DNA from 4 places in the Pantoea sp. SGAir0175 genome. Region 1 is predicted to be linked to each of the others. Evidence: riboswitches for the same ligand, from Rfam matches in the RefSeq annotation. Region 1 holds a riboswitch; each other region holds the start of a gene.

Region 1 (4,784 bases):
CGCCACGCGGCCATAGCCTGACTTTCACCCAGCGTCAGCGTCGCGCGCGGATAGCGCTGTGCCAGCGCGGCAAGTTCATGGGCGAGGTAAGCAGCAAACTCCTGCGGCGACACCCGGCCGCCGCGCTCAATAAACAGCGCCTGCGGCGAGTAACAGCCGGCCTGGTCATAGCGCATCACATCGTAAGCCACCTGACGCGCCAGCGCCGGACCGCGCCGCACGTCCAGCGCCGACCGCGCCACCATGCCAAAACTGATTTTGTGGCCGTGCGGCAGAAAGCGCGTGGCTGGCGGCAGACGCCGCTGCATCGCCGTCAGCGCGGCTTCTCCGCCATAAGCCATCACCACGTCTGCCTCGCGGAACCACTGCTGCTCAGTGCGTTCATCACCGCCCTGCCACCATAAGACGGCCAGACAGTCGCCCAGCTGCGGATCGATCTCCGCCAGCAGCTGGGCGAACCAGCCCGCCATCAGCGGCTCTGCGCTCGCCACTTTGCCCACGCTTCCCGCCTTCACCAGCAGGCCGGCAATCAGGCTCCACAGCGGCAAACCCGGCACATTGCCGGCCCAGACCTGCAGCAACAGCTGTGGACCAAACGCGCGGGCCAAGCCGCCTTTTGGCCGCGGCTGAAAATCGTCCAGCATCTGCACGTTGCCGAAATCTTCCGCCAGAAAACGCCGCAGCTGCGGTTCACGGAAGGTTTTGAGATAGCCGGTTAAACCGAGCCGCAGCATCCCGGCGTCATAGCCGGTAACCAGCGGCAGCAACCGCTCCGCCTGCTGGCGCAACGGGTGCGAACGGTCAAGCAGGCGCGAGATGGCTTCATCAATCAACGCGGTGATGCGCACTACGCTCAGGGTGTGCAGGTAGCGGCGCGCGTTATCGCGAACGCTGGCCGCCAGCGTGGCAATCTGCGCCTCGGACAGCACCGGCACGCACACTTCCAGCGCGCTGCCCTGCTGGCCAAAGTGCAGGCTGTGCCACGTCACCTCGCTGTGGCGGATGCCCGGCAGATGGCCGGCATACACTTTCATGCCCGCGCCTGCGCGGCAGCGAGAAACGATTCCATCGCCAGCGAGCAGCCTTTGGCATCGGCGCCCGCGACGCGGCCCAGCAGCTGAAACCCGCCGGGCACCATCACGCCGGCATCTTCGGTCAGAATGGCGGAAACAGAATTGAAATGGGCGAGATCGTGATGCACCAGTACGCCTGTCTCCCCTTCCGGCACGTCCGCACCGGTCAGCGGATTGACCACGCGCGTGCGGATCCAGTGCGGTCCGGATTTCACCGGCGGGCAGATTTCATTGCCGGCATCGTAAAACTGGGTGCTGAGTTCAGTCATGCCGTACATATTGATGCAGTGTGAACGCGGCACGCCGAGCGTCTGCTGCAGCGCGCTATAAAACGCTTCCGCCGCCACTTCACGCGACTGGCCCTTAAAACCCCCGGTGTCGAGGATGCGGCTGCCCGGCGGCAGCACGAAACGTCGCTGCTGACGTGCCAGTTCGTCCAGCAGATGGACAAAACTGTAGCTGGCGCCCAGCAGGGCATAAGGCTGGCCGCTGGCCTGCGCCTGCTCCAGCGCGGCGATCAGACGCGCGATTTTCAGGCCCTGCGCATCGACCATCACTTCGCTGTCTGGCGTGCCGCATTCGTGCATCGCCAGCGTCAGATAGTGGGCCAGCGAAGAGTTGGGCAGCGCGCTGCTGGGCGGAAACAGAATTGCCATCGGCAGGCGCGAATGTCCGGCCATAAAACGCTGGCGGAAGTTGATCAGCATCGAGCGATCATAAACCGCCAGCGTCGGGTGATAGCTGCGCCCCCGGCCGGTACCCGTGGTGCCGCTGGTCATAAAGATGTGGGGAATCTCCGCCACCGGACGGCAGCTCAGCGTCAGATCTTTAAACGCGGTGATCGGCACCGCCGGAATCTGCCGCCACTGTTTGACCGTCAGCGGCGTGCGGCCGCGCTGGCGGGCGAAACGGGCGTAAGGGAGATTGTGTTCGAATTGCCACGCGAACAGCTGCAGCGCCAGCTGGTTGAAATCCGCTTCCGTGGTTTCTTCGCGCTGCATAAACGCCAGCAGCGCGGCAATGATTGACGTTTCGGTCATGAAGGTGCCCTCTTTGGACTGCGGCATAACGGCCAGCCAGGGCCTGAGAAATGCGCAGGATTCGCAGAAAGGCGCAAAGAGGGAATGAGGGCGTGCAGTGACCCCGGTTCCACATCCCTACGCCGGTATTAGCCGGATCAGGTTCAGAGGGTCACTACGTTGCCGGCCGTGACAGCCGCGCGGGTAGAATCTCAGCCCTCTAACAGGGCACCCCTTGGAACAAGCTGCATTCTGGGGTCGGAACGGAGGGCGTGTCAAGGCGGGAAGGCGCAGAACCCCCCGCTTCAGCAACGCGATTATTAACGCGCAATATCACTCACAGGAGCGCGATCAGCCCGGCTGACGCAGGCAAAGCGATCGCTGAGCAGCGGATAGTTTTGCGCATCCGGCAGTTCAAAGTGCCACCATTCGGTGGGCATCCCGACAAAACCGCCGCCGAGCATGATGGCGTTCAGCAACAGGCGATGGCGCTGCGCCTGCTGCGGCACGTTGGGATGGAACGGGTGCGACTCAGCAGACATGTCGTCAAACCCGGTCCCCATCTCCAGAATATTGCCCGCCTCATCCACCAGCGTCACATCGATCGCCACGCCACGGCTGTGATTCGAGCCCCGCGCCGGTGGCACCACATAATCCGCGTCCGGACAGGCATCCCACAAGTGCCACTGCGCCTGCTGCGGACGATACGCGTCCAGCACCAGCAGGCGAAATCCCGCCAGCAGGGCGATGTCGCTGCTGCGGCGCAGCGCGGCGGCGGCATCCGGATGCAGCAACGCCTGCGCGTCGCGATAAATAGCATACCCGGCGATGTTATCGGCGGTGGCGTACTTCAGATCAAACATCAGGCCCGGCAAGGTGGCAGCCAAATCGATTAATTCAACGTCCTGCACTGTACATCATCCTGTTAATTGTTAGCCGGCAGCGTAAAGGGCTGGCGCGGCAGCGTGGTGAGTCGCTCTGCGCCCTGTGCCGTGACGCGCACGGTTTCACTGAAGGCGAGGCCCTGCGCTGAAATATACATGTGAAACACCATGTTTTCCTCCAGTAACCACGGCGCCTGAGGATGAAAACAGCAGCTGAAATCGCTCGGACGCGGAGTGCGCGTATACAGACCCAGCGCATAACCGGTGATGTTGCTGTAATCCTCACGCAGCCCGGCGCTGAGCACCGCCTCACGCGCGACGGCATCCACCGTACAGGCCGCAACGCCCGGCTTCATCGCCCGTAGCTGGCGATCCTGAATGGCGATCAGCTGTTGTGCCAGCGCCGCGCGCGCCGCAGAGATTCCACCGACAATCAGTGGACGCATCAGGCGCGCGCTGTAGTGCCGCACTTTTGGGATCAGCTCAACGTGCAGCACATCGCCCGCTTGCAGACGCTGCTCATGGCCGCTGGCATGCAAAAAGCCGCTATCGCCGCTGGCGATGACAATCGGTCCGGTTTCACCGCTGTCAGCACCGAGCCGCAGAAATTGTGCCGCCGCCAGCGCGGCGACATCACGCACACGCCAGCCGCCCTGCACCTGCGCACTCAGCTGGGCCAGCGTGGCATCGGCAATGCTGGCGGCCTGGTGTAAGCTGGCGATTTCAGCCTGAAATTTAACGCTGCGCAACCGGTCGCTGATGCCGCTGACATCACACCAGCGCACCCCGGGCAGATGGCGCGCCAGCTGCTGCCAGCTATGCACCGTCATGCCGTAGGATGCATAATCCGCGCCCAGCCGCGCCCGCTGATAGCCGCGCCGCGTCAGGCTTTGCGCCACTGCCAGCCACGGATCGTCTTCATCACGGTACGCGTCAATCGCCAGCTGCGGTGACTGCGCGCGGCACGGCGCGGCATCCAGCTGGCGCAGCACCATCCACGGTTCGTCCTGCAACGGCACCAGACAGGCACGATAACGCGTTTCCGACACGGTATAACCGGTTAACCATGCCAGCAGTTCGCCATGATCGATCAGCATCACCTCAATGTCGGCGGCGCGCATGGCGCTGCGCAGCCGTGAGAGCGCGTCGGCGATCATGACGCCGGTTCAACCGGCTGGCAGATGTCGAGGATCGCCAGCAAATAGATACGCACCATATCGAGAAATTCACTGATCTCAACGCGCTCGTCCGGCATGGTGTTGTACTTGCCGCCGGGCCCGCACACGATGCCCTCCATACCCGCATGCTGATACAGGTGCGCCGCATCGGTACCGTAGAAGGCGGGCGGCGTGATCACCCCGGTGGGCTGCGGCGTGCCGCGCACGGTCTGCCAGCCGCGATTGACCGCTTTAACGATTGGCGATTCCGGCGACACCTCAAACGGCAGCATGGTGGGTTTATCGCGCAGGCCGTCATCGAACAGCTGCGCCTGCAGGCCCGGATAGCGCTGGCACAGTGCATCCAGCAGGGCCTGCAGATCGGCCAGCACGCCGTCTACCGTTTGCCCCGGCGCAAAGCGGGCGGAGCCTTTCAGGCGGACAAAATCCGCGACCTGCGGCGGCCGCCACTCCTGCAAATCACGCCCCAGCGCACCGTGTACGGTGCCAATATGACCACGGTTAATTTTGCGGTGTTCTGCGCTTTTCGCTCCGCTGAAGGTGATGTTATTGATCTGTGGAATCAGTTCAACCGCCGCCGCAATCGCGTCGACCGCCTCCTCACGCTTTGACAGATGGCGCGTATCGCCG
Region 2 (4,784 bases), on a different contig from region 1:
ATCCAGATCCTCCTGACCAAGATGCACACCATAAGCGTTGTACTTAATCGCTAAGCGCCAGTAATCGTTGATAAACAGCCGCGCACCGTACTGTTTGCCCAGGGCGATGGCATCACGTACTGCGGCTTCAATCTGACGATCATCGCCATCTTTAATGCGCAGCTGGAGGGTGCGCACGCCGGCTGCCAGCAGGCGTTCAATCCACAACACGCTATCGACAACCGGATAGAGCCCCAGTTTTGGCGCGGTGGCAGGGAAGGCTTCAGTCATCATTTTTCCTCTTTCAGGGCATCGGCGGCGTGATACAGCTCGCCGCCACGGCTACGGAAGGCATCGGACATTTGCGCCATCCCCAGCGCTATCGGCTGGGCTTCAGTCTGCTGACGGGCGGCAAATTCGCGCACTTCCTGGGTGATTTTCATTGAACAGAATTTGGGGCCGCACATGGAACAGAAGTGGGCCACTTTGCCGGATTCCTGCGGCAGAGTTTCGTCGTGATAGGCCCGCGCGGTATGCGGGTCGAGCGCCAGATTAAACTGATCTTCCCAGCGGAACTCAAAGCGAGCTTTCGACATGGCGTTGTCGCGGATCTGCGCGCCGGGATGGCCTTTAGCCAGATCGGCAGCGTGCGCCGCGATCTTGTAGGTAATCAGCCCCTGCTTAACATCCTCTTTATTCGGCAGGCCAAGGTGCTCTTTCGGCGTGACGTAGCACAGCATCGCGCAGCCAAACCAGCCGATCATGGCGGCGCCAATCCCGGAGGTGAAATGATCGTAGCCCGGCGCGATATCGGTCGTCAGCGGGCCCAGCGTATAAAACGGCGCTTCATGGCAATGTTCCAGCTGCTCGGTCATATTGCGGCGGATCATCTGCATCGGCACGTGACCGGGGCCTTCAATCATGACCTGCACATCATATTGCCAGGCGATTTGCGTCAGCTCGCCTAAGGTACGCAGTTCGGCAAACTGGGCTTCGTCGTTGGCGTCCTGAATCGAGCCGGGACGTAAACCATCACCGAGCGACAGCGCGACATCATAGGCGGCGCAGATTTCACAGATTTCGCGGAAATGCTGGTAGAGGAAGTTTTCCTGATGATGTGACAGGCACCACTTCGCCATGATGGAGCCGCCGCGCGACACGATGCCGGTCAGTCGTTGTGCGGTCATCGGCACATAGCGCAGCAGCACGCCCGCGTGAATGGTGAAGTAATCAACGCCCTGCTCAGCCTGTTCCAGCAGGGTATCGCGGAAAATGTCCCAGTTAAGATCTTCTGCGATGCCGTTGACCTTTTCCAGCGCCTGATAGATTGGCACCGTGCCGATCGGCACCGGACTGTTGCGCAAAATCCACTCGCGCGTTTCATGGATATAGCGGCCGGTCGACAGATCCATCACGGTATCTGCCCCCCAGCGCGTGGCCCATACCAGTTTTTCCACTTCCTCTTCAATCGACGAACTTACCGCCGAGTTGCCGATGTTGGCGTTAACCTTTACCAGAAAATTGCGGCCGATAATCATCGGCTCTGATTCGGGGTGATTGATGTTGGCAGGAATGATGGCGCGGCCGCTGGCCACTTCGGCGCGTACGAATTCGGCGCTGATATTCTCCGGCAGCTGCGCGCCGAAGCCGTGGCCGGCGTGCTGCTGCAACAGCGTTGCACTGCGGATACGCTCACGTCCCATGTTTTCGCGCAGCGCGATAAACTCCATCTCCGGCGTGATGATGCCCTGACGTGCATAATGCAGCTGCGTGACGCGGCGACCCGCTTTGGCACGGCGCGGCAGCGGCAGGTGTTCAAAACGCAGATGATCCAGCCCGTCATCTGCCAGCCGCTGCTGACTGTAGCTTGAGCTGAGTGCGCTGATGGTTTCGCTGTCGTTGCGTTCGGCAATCCAGCCGGCGCGTAATTTTGCCAGACCCTGATGCACATTGATGGTCGCGTGGGGATCGCCATAGGCACCGGCAGTGTCATACACCGGCACCGGTTCATTTTCTGCGTATTGCGGATGATCTTTGCTGCCGCCGGTGTGCGTCGGGCTGAGCTGAATTTCGCGCATCGGGACGCGGATATCCGCGCGGCTGCCGCTGATCCAGATACGTTTGGAGTTAGGGAAGGCGGTTCCCTGGAGCGAATCGATAAATTTTTGCGCCTGCGCGCGTTGTTCACGACGTGAGGTTTTAGCATCAGACATAGCAAGTTTCCTGAAAACAAGGGGAAGCTGCTTGTCCGGAGTCCGGAAGGAGTAACAGAAACGGTGCGGGCGCCTGACTGCACCGTGCTGATCACATCTACTCTTGTTCCCTTCGCAGGTACTAACCTGATCAGGTTCCGCGGATCCCGAATTAACGGTCTCAGCCCCTAAGGGCACTCCGACAAGTTTACGTTTTACGCGATAAGCGACTTTACTGACTGTTGCACGCTGCGCTTATATCGCAAAGTTTGATTGTGGATTGTCGTTTAAAAAGACAATAAAAAAGCCCATTCAGCATAAAAGGGCTTTTCCTGAATAACAAGTCTTTTACAACTGCAGCGGTTCAGGCCGGACGAGCAATGGTGCTGTCATTGGCCACCGGCGGGCGCGCCAGCTGGTTATCCCAGGCGAGCTGAATCAGTTTGTCTTCCAGCGTAAAGCGTGACTCCAGCGCTTCGCCCACTTCTGACAGCGCCTGCTGGAAATCCACGCAGTTGTCGTCATTAATGGCCTGCTGCAGATGGCTGTCATACAGTTGCATCAGACGTTCAGTATTGCCTTCCAGCGCCGGATAGATCTGCGCCGCCGCAATCATCGGGCTGTCGCCGGACATCTCGCTGATGATGCGCTCGTAAACGCTGAAGTGGCCGGTAGAGAGATAGTCCACCAGACGATGGCAAAACGCATCCAGCGCCTGTTCATCCAGCGCGGTCAGCGCTTCTTTGTTCGGCTTCATGCCAATTAACTCGTAATAGGTGACGAGCAGCTGTCGACGGGCGCGCAACCATGAGTCGACTAATTCATTACCGCCACCTACACGCTCGGTCAGGTTATCTAACTGGGTAAGCATACGGGGCTCCAGGTGAGTTATAGTTGTTTATTACACACTTAACATCAGGATTTCAGCGTGCCATTTGACGCTAAGGACAACGATTAAGATGCAACGTGAGATCTCAAGCGTAGACGCTGGCTGGTGGATTGTCAGCTCCGCGCAGAAACTTTGGTTGCCGCAAGGCGAGTTGCCGCATGGCTTATCCGGCGAGTTTGGCCTGACCGGCAGCAGCGGCAGAGTGATTGGCGAGTGGCAGGGCGAAAACGTCTGGCTGGTATGCGAAGCGCGTCCGGACAATATGGCCTCGGTGCGCCAGCTAATTGACGAAGATGTCGGTCTGTTTCAGCTCGCCGGGCGCGGCGTGCAGCTGGCAGAGTTCTACCGTTCGCATCGCTGGTGCGGCTATTGCGGCCATGAAATGCAGCACAGCAAGCGCGAATTTGCCTGCCTGTGCAGCCACTGCCGCGAGCGCTACTATCCGCAAATCGCCCCCTGCATCATTGTGGCGATTCGTCGCGGTGAGGAGATCCTGCTGGCAAACCATGCGCGCCATCGCAACAGCATCTACACCGTGCTGGCCGGTTTTGTCGAAGTCGGCGAAACGCTGGAGCAGGCGGTGGCCCGCGAGGTGATGGAAGAGAGCAACGTGCGGGTAAAAAATGTGCGTTACGTGACCTCGCAGCCGTGGCCGTTCCCGCACTCGCTGATGATGGCGTTCATGGCGGAGTACGATGGCGGCGAGCTGCAGCACGATGGTAAAGAGCTGCTGGATGCTGGCTGGTATCGCTACGATGATCTGCCCCTGTTGCCGCCGCCGGGCACCGTGGCGCGCCGGCTGATTGAAGATACGGTTGCGCTGTGTCGCGCCAGCGCGGCGTGAAAATGCTACACTGCCGGCCTTAGCATGAGAGAGCCCATTATGAGTGAACTGAAGAACGATCGTTATCTGCGCGCCCTGTTACGCCAGCCGGTGGATATCACCCCGGTATGGATGATGCGACAAGCCGGGCGTTACCTGCCGGAATACAAAGCCACGCGCGCTGAAGCCGGTGATTTTATGTCGCTGTGTAAGAACGCGGAGCTGGCGTGCGAAGTCACCCTGCAGCCGTTGCGCCGCTATGCGCTGGATGCCGCGATCCTCTTCAGCGATATCCTGACCATTCCGGATGCGATGGGCCTGGGGCTCTACTTTGAGACCGGCGAAGGCCCGCGTTTCTCCCATCCAATCACCTGTCGTGCCGATGTGGATAAACTGCCGGTGCCGGATCCAGAGCAGGAGCTGGGTTACGTGATGAATGCGGTGCGCACCATCCGTCACAACCTCAAAGGCGAAGTGCCGCTGATCGGTTTCTCCGGCAGCCCGTGGACGCTGGCAACCTACATGGTAGAAGGCGGCAGCAGCAAGGCTTTCACCAAAATCAAGAAGATGATGTACGCCGAGCCGCAGACGCTGCACGCGCTGCTGGATAAGCTGGCAGAGAGCGTGATCCTTTACCTCAACGCGCAGATTAAAGCGGGTGCGCAGTCGGTGATGGTGTTTGATACCTGGGGCGGCGTGCTGACCGGGCGCGACTATCGCGAGTTCTCGCTCTATTACATGCACAAAATCGTCGACAGCGTACTGCATGAGAACGAAGGAAGACGCGTGCCCATCACCCTGTTTACCAAGGGCGGCGGCCAGTGGCTGGAAGAGATGGCCGCCACCGGCTGTGATGCGCTGGGCCTTGACTGGACCACCGATATTGGCGAAGCGCGGCGCC
Region 3 (4,784 bases), 200 kb from region 1:
ACGTCCATAGCGCAGACAGAGATGGTGCAGCAGATCCTCCGGCTCACGCGGTGCGCCGGCGCCCTGCAGGTAGGCCGGGCTGGCGCAGATCACGCGGCGGAATTCCCCCAGCCGTTTGGCGATCAGGCTGGAGTCCGGCAGCGTGCCGATGCGAATCGCCATATCAAAACCTTCACCCACCATATCCACATGCCGATCGGCCAGTTCCACCTGGAACTGGATACCGGGATGCTGGCTCAGGAATTCGGCGATATAAGGGGAAAGATGGCTGATGCCGAACGACATCGGCACGCTGAGACGAAAACTGCCGCGCAGCACCTGACGACGACCGGACACCGCCAGTTCGGCTTCCTGCACATCATCCAGAATGCGCTGCGCATGCTGGGCAAACAGCTGGCCGTTGTCGGTAACGGACAGTTTGCGCGTGTTGCGATTCAGCAAACGCGCCCCGAGCGACTCTTCCAGCGCGGCGATGCGTCGGCTGACGTATTGCTTCGAGAGCATCAGCTGTTCAGCCGCAGCGGTAAAGTTGCCCGCTTTGATTACGGCGACGTAAATCCGGAGATCTTCAATCTGCATATTGTCCACTTATCTGTGACAGTCATTGTCATACAGGCGCATTGTTGGGCAAATCAGTTTACGTATACTGGTCAGCAACGGGAAGGGCCTTCGCCCTCCAGCTAAAAATTTAAGGAGCAGACCATGATTGAACAACGACTGTCCGAACAACGTGGCTTAGGCGATCACGGCTGGCTGCATTCACGCCATACCTTTTCGTTTGCCAGCTACTGGGACCCACAACAGACCGGTTTCTCCGATCTGCTGGTGATTAACGATGATCAGGTAGCACCGGGTCGCGGTTTCGGTGCGCATCCGCACAACAACATGGAGATTATCTCTTACGTGCTGGAAGGCGCGCTGGAGCATAAAGATTCCATGGGTACCGGTTCGGTTATCGTGCCCGGTGACGTGCAGCTGATGAGCGCTGGCAGCGGCGTGACGCACAGCGAGTTTAACCACTCGAAACAGGATAATGTGCACTTCCTGCAGATCTGGATTGTGCCGGCAGAACGCGGTACCGAGCCAGGTTACCAGCAGGTGTCAGTGGCAGAGGCCGACAAACGCGGTCAGCTGCGCCTGATTGTTTCGCCACAAGGCGACAACGGCTCGCTGCGCGTACGTCAGGATATGCGTATTTACGCGGGACTGTTTGACGGTGCCGAGCAGCAGACGCTGGAACTGGCTAACGATCGCTATGCTTACATTCATGTGGCGCGCGGCAGCATTGAAGTGAATGGCGTGAGCTTTAAAGCCGGCGATGGCGCGCGCGTACGCAATGAGACGGCGCTGCAGTTCGCTAACGGTAACAACGCTGAAGTGCTGGTGTTTGATTTACGACCAGTAGAAGTTAATCATCCGCAGCGTTAATTCATTACGCGGTAAGTCAGCGAGGCATGGCGTGAACCTTCACGCCATGCCTTTTTATTTGGCTTAAGGTACGAATAATAACCAGCACCTGACAGGTCCGGCATAAAATAGGAATTTTTACCTTCCACAAAAATGCAAAGCCCCTTAAATTTGCCTCCAGGATAAGCACGCTACGCCAGGTATTTGGCGGCTAAACAACAAACAAAGTTAACACTATTACATTCCATTAGAATTAATGGTAATGAGGATTTTGATGGTTTTAAAACGCAGCTTTAATATCGCAGTGGTATTGGTTCTAGCCTTTTCTGTAACGGCTTGTGGCATGTCTCATCGTGGCCGCAACACCGCCATTGGCGCCGGTGTGGGTGCGGTGGGCGGCGCTGTTCTGACCGGTGGCAGCACCTTCGGTACCCTCGGCGGCGCGGCTATCGGCGGCCTGATTGGTCACGAAGTCAGCCGTTAATTTTACCGGTACTCAGGATTTCGCCAGCGGGAATGCTGGCGAAATCATTTCACTTCATCACCCGCCGTCAATAGCCCCGCGTTGAAATATTCATCGGCCAGAAATTTCTTTATTTAATCCGGCCATCAATTATTACCGCTACCGCTTAAAAAATATTAATCGATCTGTAGCTGATGAATCATCAGAGCGGCGCGTGCGGCTTCTTTGCCTTTTTTAATAAAATGTTCGGTATAAAACGCTTCAATCGCGTCGACCGGCTGAAAATTGTGCGGAGTGAGTGACACCGAAAACACCGGAACATTGGTGGCGAGCTGCACATTCATCAGGCCATCGACGACGGCCTGCGCGACAAAGTCATGACGATAGATGCCACCGTCGACCACCAGCGCGGCGCAGACAATCGCATCAAATTTGCCGGTTTCGGCCAGGCGTTTAGCCAGCAGCGGCATTTCAAACGCGCCGGGTACGTCATAGCTTGTTAATGTATTTTCGACGCCTTGTTCTGCCAGTTCCTGCTCAAAGCCCACCAGCGCGTTGTTCACGATCGCCTGATGCCATCCTGCTTTAATAAAAGCCACCCGAAACTTATTCATAATGCTTCCATGATTAGCTGAAAAATTTATAAGTGAATAATAAAAAAGTCTTTTTTATCATCTACCCGCTATCCGTCTGGTATACCATATGTTGCAATTTTGATCCACAACGCGGGCAGTTCGGTTAACATGCTGCTTGACGCCAGCCAGCGCCTGCAATACAAATAGACGCGTCGGGGGAGTCTCGCCTGAGAGACTGAGAGGCTAATAGCGCACTGCGCGGCTTAGCGACCCTTTGAACCTGACCCAGTTGATACTGGCGTAGGAAGACTGACGGCTTCATGTGCAAAGCCGTCTGGCGCAAAGGCGAGCCCGATCGCTGGCGTCGATTCCCTTCACCTGTATCTGCGGGTCTCAGTTATCACTGAGAGGCCGATGTGAATTTCCCAGATTATTTACCGGATCGTTGTTCATGAGCCGCTGGAGCGTGCTCGGTAGCGGTGTGTCCGGGCTTTGTGTTGCCACGCTGCTGGCTGAGCGCGGCGAAACCGTCGAGGTCATTGATGATGAAGCGCGTCAGCCTGCCTCGTGGTTTGCCGGTGGCATGCTGGCGCCGTGGTGTGAAGCAGAAAGCGCGCCAGCCGACGTAATTACCCTCGGCCAGCATGCTGCGGCATGGTGGCAAACGCGCGTCAGCAGCGTGGTGCATCAGGGTACGTTAGTGCTGGCACCGCCGCGTGATAACCCGGAGTTAAACCGCTTCGCGCGCATGACGACGGCGCATCAATGGGTTGATCCGGCGTCGCTTGAACCGGCGCTGGAAAACCGGTTTGCGCGCGGACTGTTTTTCCCGCGCGAAGCACATCTCGATCCGCGCCGTGCGCTGGCTGAACTGCGTGACAAACTGCTGCAGCGCGGCGTCCGCTTTGATGCGCGCCAGCCATCGGGCCGGATCATCGACTGTCGCGGTATCCATGCCAGAGCGCAGCTCTCCGGCCTGCGCGCGGTGCGTGGGGAAATGCTGATCCTGCAGAGTCATGAGGTGTCATTTTCCCGGCCGATTCGTCTGCTCCATCCGCGTTTTCCCTGTTATCTGGTGCCGCGTCGCGACGGCCACTTCATGCTCGGCGCCACCATGATCGAAAGCGACGATGCCAGCGCTATCAGCGCGCGCGCCATGATGGAACTGCTCAGCGCGGCCTACACCCTGCACCCGGCGCTGGCGGAAGCGCGCGTCATCGAAAGCGGCAGCGGTCTGCGTCCGGCATGGCCGGCTAATCTGCCGGAAATCCACTATCACAACGGTATTTTTTATCTTAACGGCATGTATCGTCACGGTTTTCTGCTGGCACCAATGATGGCAGAACAGCTGATGCAGCGCCTGTCCGGGGAGGTTAGCCATGAATATTCAGCTTAACGGCCGCACCATCAGCACTGAGGCCAGCAGCCTCAGCGAATTGCTGATCGAACAGCAAATCGATGCGGTCTGTGTTGCCACCGCCTGCAATGGCGATTTTGTGCCGAAAAGTCAGTATGCCAGCCTGCAGTTGCAGGAAGGCTGGCAGCTGGAAGTCCTGTCACCGATGCAGGGAGGCTGAGCGATGTTTTACGATTTTACACCGCAGTCACGCTTGCTGCTCGGCACCGCAGGCTACCCTTCACCGGCGATTTTGCAGCAGGCGATCGCCGCATCCGGCAGTGAAATTATCACTGTCAGCCTGCGCCGCGAAGGCACGGCGGGCGCGGCTTTTCGCGAGCTGCTGACGGGCCTGAATGTGCGCGTGCTGCCCAATACCGCTGGCTGCCACACGGTCAAAGAGGCCGTCACCACCGCGCACATGGCGCGCGAGTTGTTTAACACGCCGTGGATCAAGCTGGAAGTGATTGGTCATGCCGACACGCTGCAGCCCGATCCGTTCGCGCTGGTCGAAGCGGCACGCATTCTGTGCGCCGACGGCTTCCAGGTGTTTCCCTACACCACGGAGGATCTGATAGTCGGTGAAAAACTGCTGGCCGCCGGCTGTGAACTGCTGATGCCGTGGGGCGCGCCCATCGGCTCCGGCCAGGGACTGCGAAATATTGACGGGCTGCGGGCGATGCGAGCCTGGTTCAGCGATATTCCACTGATCATTGATGCCGGCATCGGCGCACCGTCACAGGCAGCGCAGGCTATGGAGATGGGCTTCGATGCCATCCTGCTCAATACCGCCGTGGCGAAAGCGGGCGATCCGGTGGCGATGGCGCGCGCGTTCAGCCAGGCGATCGCCGCCGGGCAGGGCGCGCGCGATGCCGGGCTGATGGAGAAGCGTGATATGGCCGTGGCCTCAACGCCGATCTTCGGCCTCGCTAACCTGAACTAA
Region 4 (4,784 bases), on a different contig from region 1:
CACCGAACGCAACGTCATGGGCGTGCCGGCGGTTTACCTCAACGGTAAAGAGTTCGGTCAGGGTCGCATGAGCCTGGCAGAAATCGTCGGTAAGGTAGACACCAACGCGGATAAGCGTGCGGCTGAAGAGCTGAACAAGCGTGACGCCTATGAAGTGCTGATCGTCGGCAGCGGCCCGGCGGGCGCTGCGGCGGCCATCTACTCGGCGCGTAAAGGTATTCGTACCGGCCTGATGGGCGAGCGCTTTGGCGGCCAGGTGCTGGACACCGTTGACATTGAAAACTACATCTCCGTGCCGAAAACCGAAGGGGCGAAGCTCGCCGGTTCCCTGCGTGCGCACGTTGATGACTATGACGTTGACGTGATCGACACCCAGAGCGCCATCAAGCTGATTCCGGCAGCGAAAGAGGGCGGTCTGCACGCCATCGAAACCGCTTCCGGCGCAGTGCTGAAATCACGCAGCATCATCATTGCTACCGGCGCACGCTGGCGCAACATGGACGTTCCGGGCGAAGAGCAGTATCGCACCAAAGGTGTAACCTACTGCCCGCACTGTGACGGCCCGCTGTTTAAAGGCAAACGCACGGCGGTGATCGGCGGCGGTAACTCCGGCGTTGAAGCGGCCATCGACCTGGCCGGTATTGTCGAGCACGTTACGCTGCTGGAGTTCGCCAGCGAAATGCGCGCCGATAAAGTGCTGCAGGATAAACTGCGCAGCCTGAAAAACGTCGATGTGATCCTCAACGCGCAGACTACCGAAGTGAAAGGCGACGGCAGTAAAGTTACCGGTCTGACCTACATTGACCGCAATAACCAGACCAGCCACGAACTGGCGCTGAGCGGTATTTTCGTACAGATCGGTCTGCTGCCCAACACCAACTGGCTGGAAGGCGCGGTAGAGCGCAACCGCATGGGCGAGATCCTGATCGACGCCAAAGGCGAAACCAGCCTGAAAGGCGTATTTGCCGCCGGCGACTGCACCACGGTGCCGTACAAGCAGATCATCATTGCCAGCGGGGAAGGGGCCAAAGCGTCACTGAGCGCGTTTGATTACCTGATCCGCACCAAACCGGCTGAATAAGTTTTGCGATAGCCACGCAAGCGCCCTGCAACCTGTGTTGCGGGGCTTTTTTTTATCCCAGCCAGCGACGCGCCTGTTCATCGCTGATATCGCGATAATAAATTTTATGGATGCGCTCGCCGCAGCGTTTGCATTCGGCTTCGAGGTACGTGGAGTACCGGTAACGGCCGCCGGGTGCAACGGCGCCTTGACGGGAAATGGTGATATTGTGCCAGTGATGCGCGTGCGGAAGAAAACTGAATAAAGTCATTAGCGATTCCGGGTGAAGGTGAAACAGCGGTCTTCAAATCCGGAAGGGAATTAGGCCGTGTTACGCCGCCGGCCGGTTTGATATTAATCAAGTTGCGCGCTTTCTTCTGTTTATTTCCCGCATACTGCCCCGGCAGATTAAATTAACTATCCTGATGAATTTTAGGGCTTTTGGGAAAATTGATCTCCGTCGAATTGTTTATATTTTCCTGATGATCAAAAAATTATGAAAATTGATGGCGCACGTATTTTTGCTTATCGTTGTCCGGCAAAAAAAGTGCCCCTGCCGCAGGATTTACAACTTTAAGCTGACCCTTTATGCTGTGAAGGCACGTCTGACACGGACGTGCATGACTCGGGGTGCCCTTCTTTGTGAAGGCTGAGAAATACCCGTAATACCTGATCTGGATAATGCCAGCGTAGGGAAGTCAGATGCCTGACCGCATTCGCCTTCCTGATTGCCGGTTGGGAGCCTTATGACACAGCCTGACCCTCTTTCCCCGGCGCAACTCGCGCACTCTCTGCAACTGCTGCGGCAGCAGGCACCGCTGGTGCACTGTATGACTAACGACGTGGTGCAAACTTTTACTGCCAACGTGCTGCTGGCACTGCAGGCTTCGCCCGCGATGGTGATTGATGGCGATGAAGCGGCGCAGTTTGCCGGTTTTGCCGATGCACTGCTGATTAACGTTGGCACCTTAACCCGCGAGCGTCGTGATGCGATGCTGGCGGCGGTACAGGCCGCTAACCAGGCCGGCACACCGTGGACGCTCGATCCGGTGGCGGTAGGCGCGCTAACCCTGCGTACGGAATTCTGTCAGCAGCTGCTGAGCCTGCGACCGGCGGCCATTCGCGGCAACGCTTCAGAGATTCTCGCCTTAGCCCACCAGGCCACGGGCGGACGCGGCGTGGATAGCGTGCATCAGGCCGATGCCGCACTGAACGCCGCGCAGCAGCTGGCGCAACGCTGCAAGACTATCGTCGCGGTAACCGGCGAAGTCGATTACGTCACCGATGGCCGCCAGACGCTGGCAATTCCCGGCGGCAGCCCGCTGATGACGCGCGTGGTCGGCACCGGTTGTGCGCTATCCGCCGTCGTCGCGGCGTGCAGCAGCCTGCCGGGCGAGCGCATCCAGCACGTGGCAGCGGCCTGCCGCGTAATGTCACTGGCGGGAGACCAGGCCGCGCGCAGCGTGGCAGGGCCGGGCAGCTTCGTCGCCGCTTTTCTCGATGCGCTGTGGACGCTGGAGGTGGCGGCATGAAACGCATTAATGCCCTGACTATTGCCGGCACCGATCCCAGCGGCGGCGCAGGTATCCAGGCCGATCTGAAAGCGTTTTCCGCGCTCGGCGCGTACGGCACCAGCGTGATTACCGCGCTGGTGGCACAGAACACCCGCGGCGTGCAGTCGGTGTATCGCATCGAACCGGCATTTGTTGCGGCGCAGCTCGACTCGGTGCTGAACGACGTGCGCATTGACGCCGCGAAAATCGGTATGCTGGCGGAGACGGCGATCGTCGAGGTGGTGGCAGAGAAGCTGAAACGCGCCAGCCTGCCGTTTGTGGTGCTGGATACGGTGATGATTGCCAAAAGCGGCGATGCGCTGCTGTCGCCCGATGCGGTAGCCAGCATTCGTGAACGGCTGCTGCCGCAGGTATCGCTGATCACACCCAATCTGCCGGAAGCCGCGGCGCTGCTGGGTTGCCGCATGGCGCAGGACGAGGCGACTATGCTGCAGCAGGGCGATGCGCTGCTGGAGCTGGGCTGTGAAGCGGTGCTGATGAAGGGCGGTCATCTCAGCGATGCGGAAAGCCCGGACTGGCTGATCACCCGCGCCGGCCGCCAGCGCTTTACCGCGCCGCGCGTTAACACCCGTCATACGCACGGCACCGGCTGCACGTTGTCGGCGGCGCTGGCGGCATTGCGACCGCGCCATGCGGACTGGGCGGGCACCGTAGCGGAGGCCAAGGCCTGGCTGCAGCAGGCGCTGCTGCACGCCGATTCGCTGGAGGTCGGCCACGGCATTGGGCCGGTGCATCATTTCCATCAGTGGTGGTAGGGCGTAACGCCAGATTGCCGTTTTTTCACTGCGTATCCGTCTGAAAAATGGAGTCAGCAATTTGCCAGCCTGGCGCGTTTCGGTCCAGGCTGTGGGGGCGAATCGGCAGGTGCCGGTTCTTTTCCAGCCATTTATCAGGAGCGAACATGACGGACATCGTACAGTTATTGGGTAAAGAGGCGGATACGCTTCTTCAACATCGCTGCATGACCATTCCAGCGGACAGCCTTTATTTGCCGGGCGCGGATTATGTCGATCGCGTGATGATTGATAACAATCGTTCTCCTGCGGTACTGCGCAATATGCAGACGCTCTACAACACCGGCCGTCTGGCGGGTACCGGCTATCTGTCGATTCTGCCGGTGGATCAGGGCGTGGAACACTCTGCTGGCGCCTCGTTCGCTGCCAATCCGGCCTATTTCGACCCGAAGAATATCGTCGAGCTGGCGATTGAAGCCGGCTGTAACTGTGTGGCATCAACCTATGGCGTGCTGGCCTCCGTGTCACGTCGCTACGCACACCGTATCCCGTTTATGGTCAAGCTGAACCATAACGAAACCCTGAGCTATCCCACGCAGTATGACCAGACGCTGTACGCCAGCGTTGAACAGGCGTTCAACATGGGCGCGGTTGCGGTCGGCGCCACCATCTATTTTGGTTCTGAGCAGTCGCGCCGGCAGATCGAGGAAATTGCAGCGGCCTTCGAGCGCGCGCACGAGTTGGGCATGGTGACGGTGCTGTGGGCTTATCTGCGCAACAACGATTTCAAGAAGGATGGGGTGGATTATCACGCCAGCGCCGATTTAACCGGTCAGGCTAACCATCTGGCGGCCACCATTGGTGCCGACATTGTGAAGCAGAAAATGGCGGAGAATAACGGCGGCTATAACGCGGTGAAGTTTGGCCACACCGATGAGCGCGTGTACAGCAAGCTGACCAGTGAGAATCCGATTGATCTGGTGCGCTACCAGCTGGCCAACTGCTATATGGGTCGCGCCGGGCTGATCAACTCCGGCGGTGCTTCAGCCGGTGCGACCGATGTGGCGGAGTCGGTGCGTACGGCGGTGATCAATAAACGCGCCGGCGGCATGGGGCTGATTCTCGGGCGCAAGGCGTTTAAGAAGTCGCTGAAAGAGGGCGTGGCGCTGATTAATGCGGTGCAGGATGTGTATCTGGCGAAAGATGTGACGATTGCCTGATGGTGTGAGGGGCGTTTTTGCCCTCACCCTAACCCTCTCCCGCGAGCGGGAGAGGGGACTGTTTTGTGCGGTTTTTTAATGCGTTAATTTTCTGACAGCTTACTGGAACAGCTCCCTCTCCCGGTGGGAGAGGGCCGGGGTGAGGGCATCACACCGCACCGTATCAAACCGCACCGTATCGCACCACACCACAAGC

What was found. Region 1 has a riboswitch for thiamine pyrophosphate ahead of C1N56_RS21555 (LuxE/PaaK family acyltransferase). Riboswitches for the same ligand answer to the same signal wherever they lie in the genome.
Region 2: it holds a riboswitch for thiamine pyrophosphate, as region 1 does, so the genes downstream of both, thiC (phosphomethylpyrimidine synthase ThiC) here and C1N56_RS21555 (LuxE/PaaK family acyltransferase) in region 1, are expected to answer to the same signal.
Region 3: it holds a riboswitch for thiamine pyrophosphate, as region 1 does, so the genes downstream of both, C1N56_RS22585 (FAD-dependent oxidoreductase) here and C1N56_RS21555 (LuxE/PaaK family acyltransferase) in region 1, are expected to answer to the same signal.
Region 4: it holds a riboswitch for thiamine pyrophosphate, as region 1 does, so the genes downstream of both, thiM (hydroxyethylthiazole kinase) here and C1N56_RS21555 (LuxE/PaaK family acyltransferase) in region 1, are expected to answer to the same signal.

Annotation. Positions count from the first base shown of each region.
Region 1 is NZ_CP028082.1:494,150-498,933, forward strand. It holds gene C1N56_RS21550 (acyl-CoA reductase) at 1-1,034, opposite strand, end outside; gene C1N56_RS21555 (LuxE/PaaK family acyltransferase) at 1,031-2,113, opposite strand; TPP riboswitch at 2,209-2,338, opposite strand; gene ddpX (D-alanyl-D-alanine dipeptidase) at 2,413-3,003, opposite strand; gene C1N56_RS21565 (M24 family metallopeptidase) at 3,018-4,133, opposite strand; gene C1N56_RS21570 (M20 family metallopeptidase) at 4,130-4,784, opposite strand, start outside.
Region 2 is NZ_CP028081.1:3,822,852-3,827,635, reverse strand. It holds gene thiE (thiamine phosphate synthase) at 1-270, opposite strand, end outside; gene thiC (phosphomethylpyrimidine synthase ThiC) at 270-2,192, opposite strand; TPP riboswitch at 2,283-2,383, opposite strand; gene C1N56_RS17885 (Rsd/AlgQ family anti-sigma factor) at 2,536-3,042, opposite strand; gene nudC (NAD(+) diphosphatase) at 3,131-3,904, shown strand; gene hemE (uroporphyrinogen decarboxylase) at 3,944-4,784, shown strand, end outside.
Region 3 is NZ_CP028082.1:693,535-698,318, forward strand. It holds gene C1N56_RS22565 (LysR family transcriptional regulator) at 1-579, opposite strand, end outside; gene C1N56_RS22570 (pirin family protein) at 703-1,428, shown strand; gene C1N56_RS22575 (glycine zipper 2TM domain-containing protein) at 1,682-1,891, shown strand; gene C1N56_RS22580 (6,7-dimethyl-8-ribityllumazine synthase) at 2,047-2,484, opposite strand; TPP riboswitch at 2,650-2,769, shown strand; gene C1N56_RS22585 (FAD-dependent oxidoreductase) at 2,897-3,841, shown strand; gene thiS (sulfur carrier protein ThiS) at 3,825-4,022, shown strand; gene C1N56_RS22595 (thiazole synthase) at 4,026-4,784, shown strand.
Region 4 is NZ_CP028081.1:1,560,133-1,564,916, forward strand. It holds gene ahpF (alkyl hydroperoxide reductase subunit F) at 1-1,081, shown strand, start outside; gene C1N56_RS07120 (hypothetical protein) at 1,134-1,331, opposite strand; TPP riboswitch at 1,677-1,773, shown strand; gene thiM (hydroxyethylthiazole kinase) at 1,807-2,592, shown strand; gene thiD (bifunctional hydroxymethylpyrimidine kinase/phosphomethylpyrimidine kinase) at 2,589-3,389, shown strand; gene fbaB (class I fructose-bisphosphate aldolase) at 3,536-4,588, shown strand.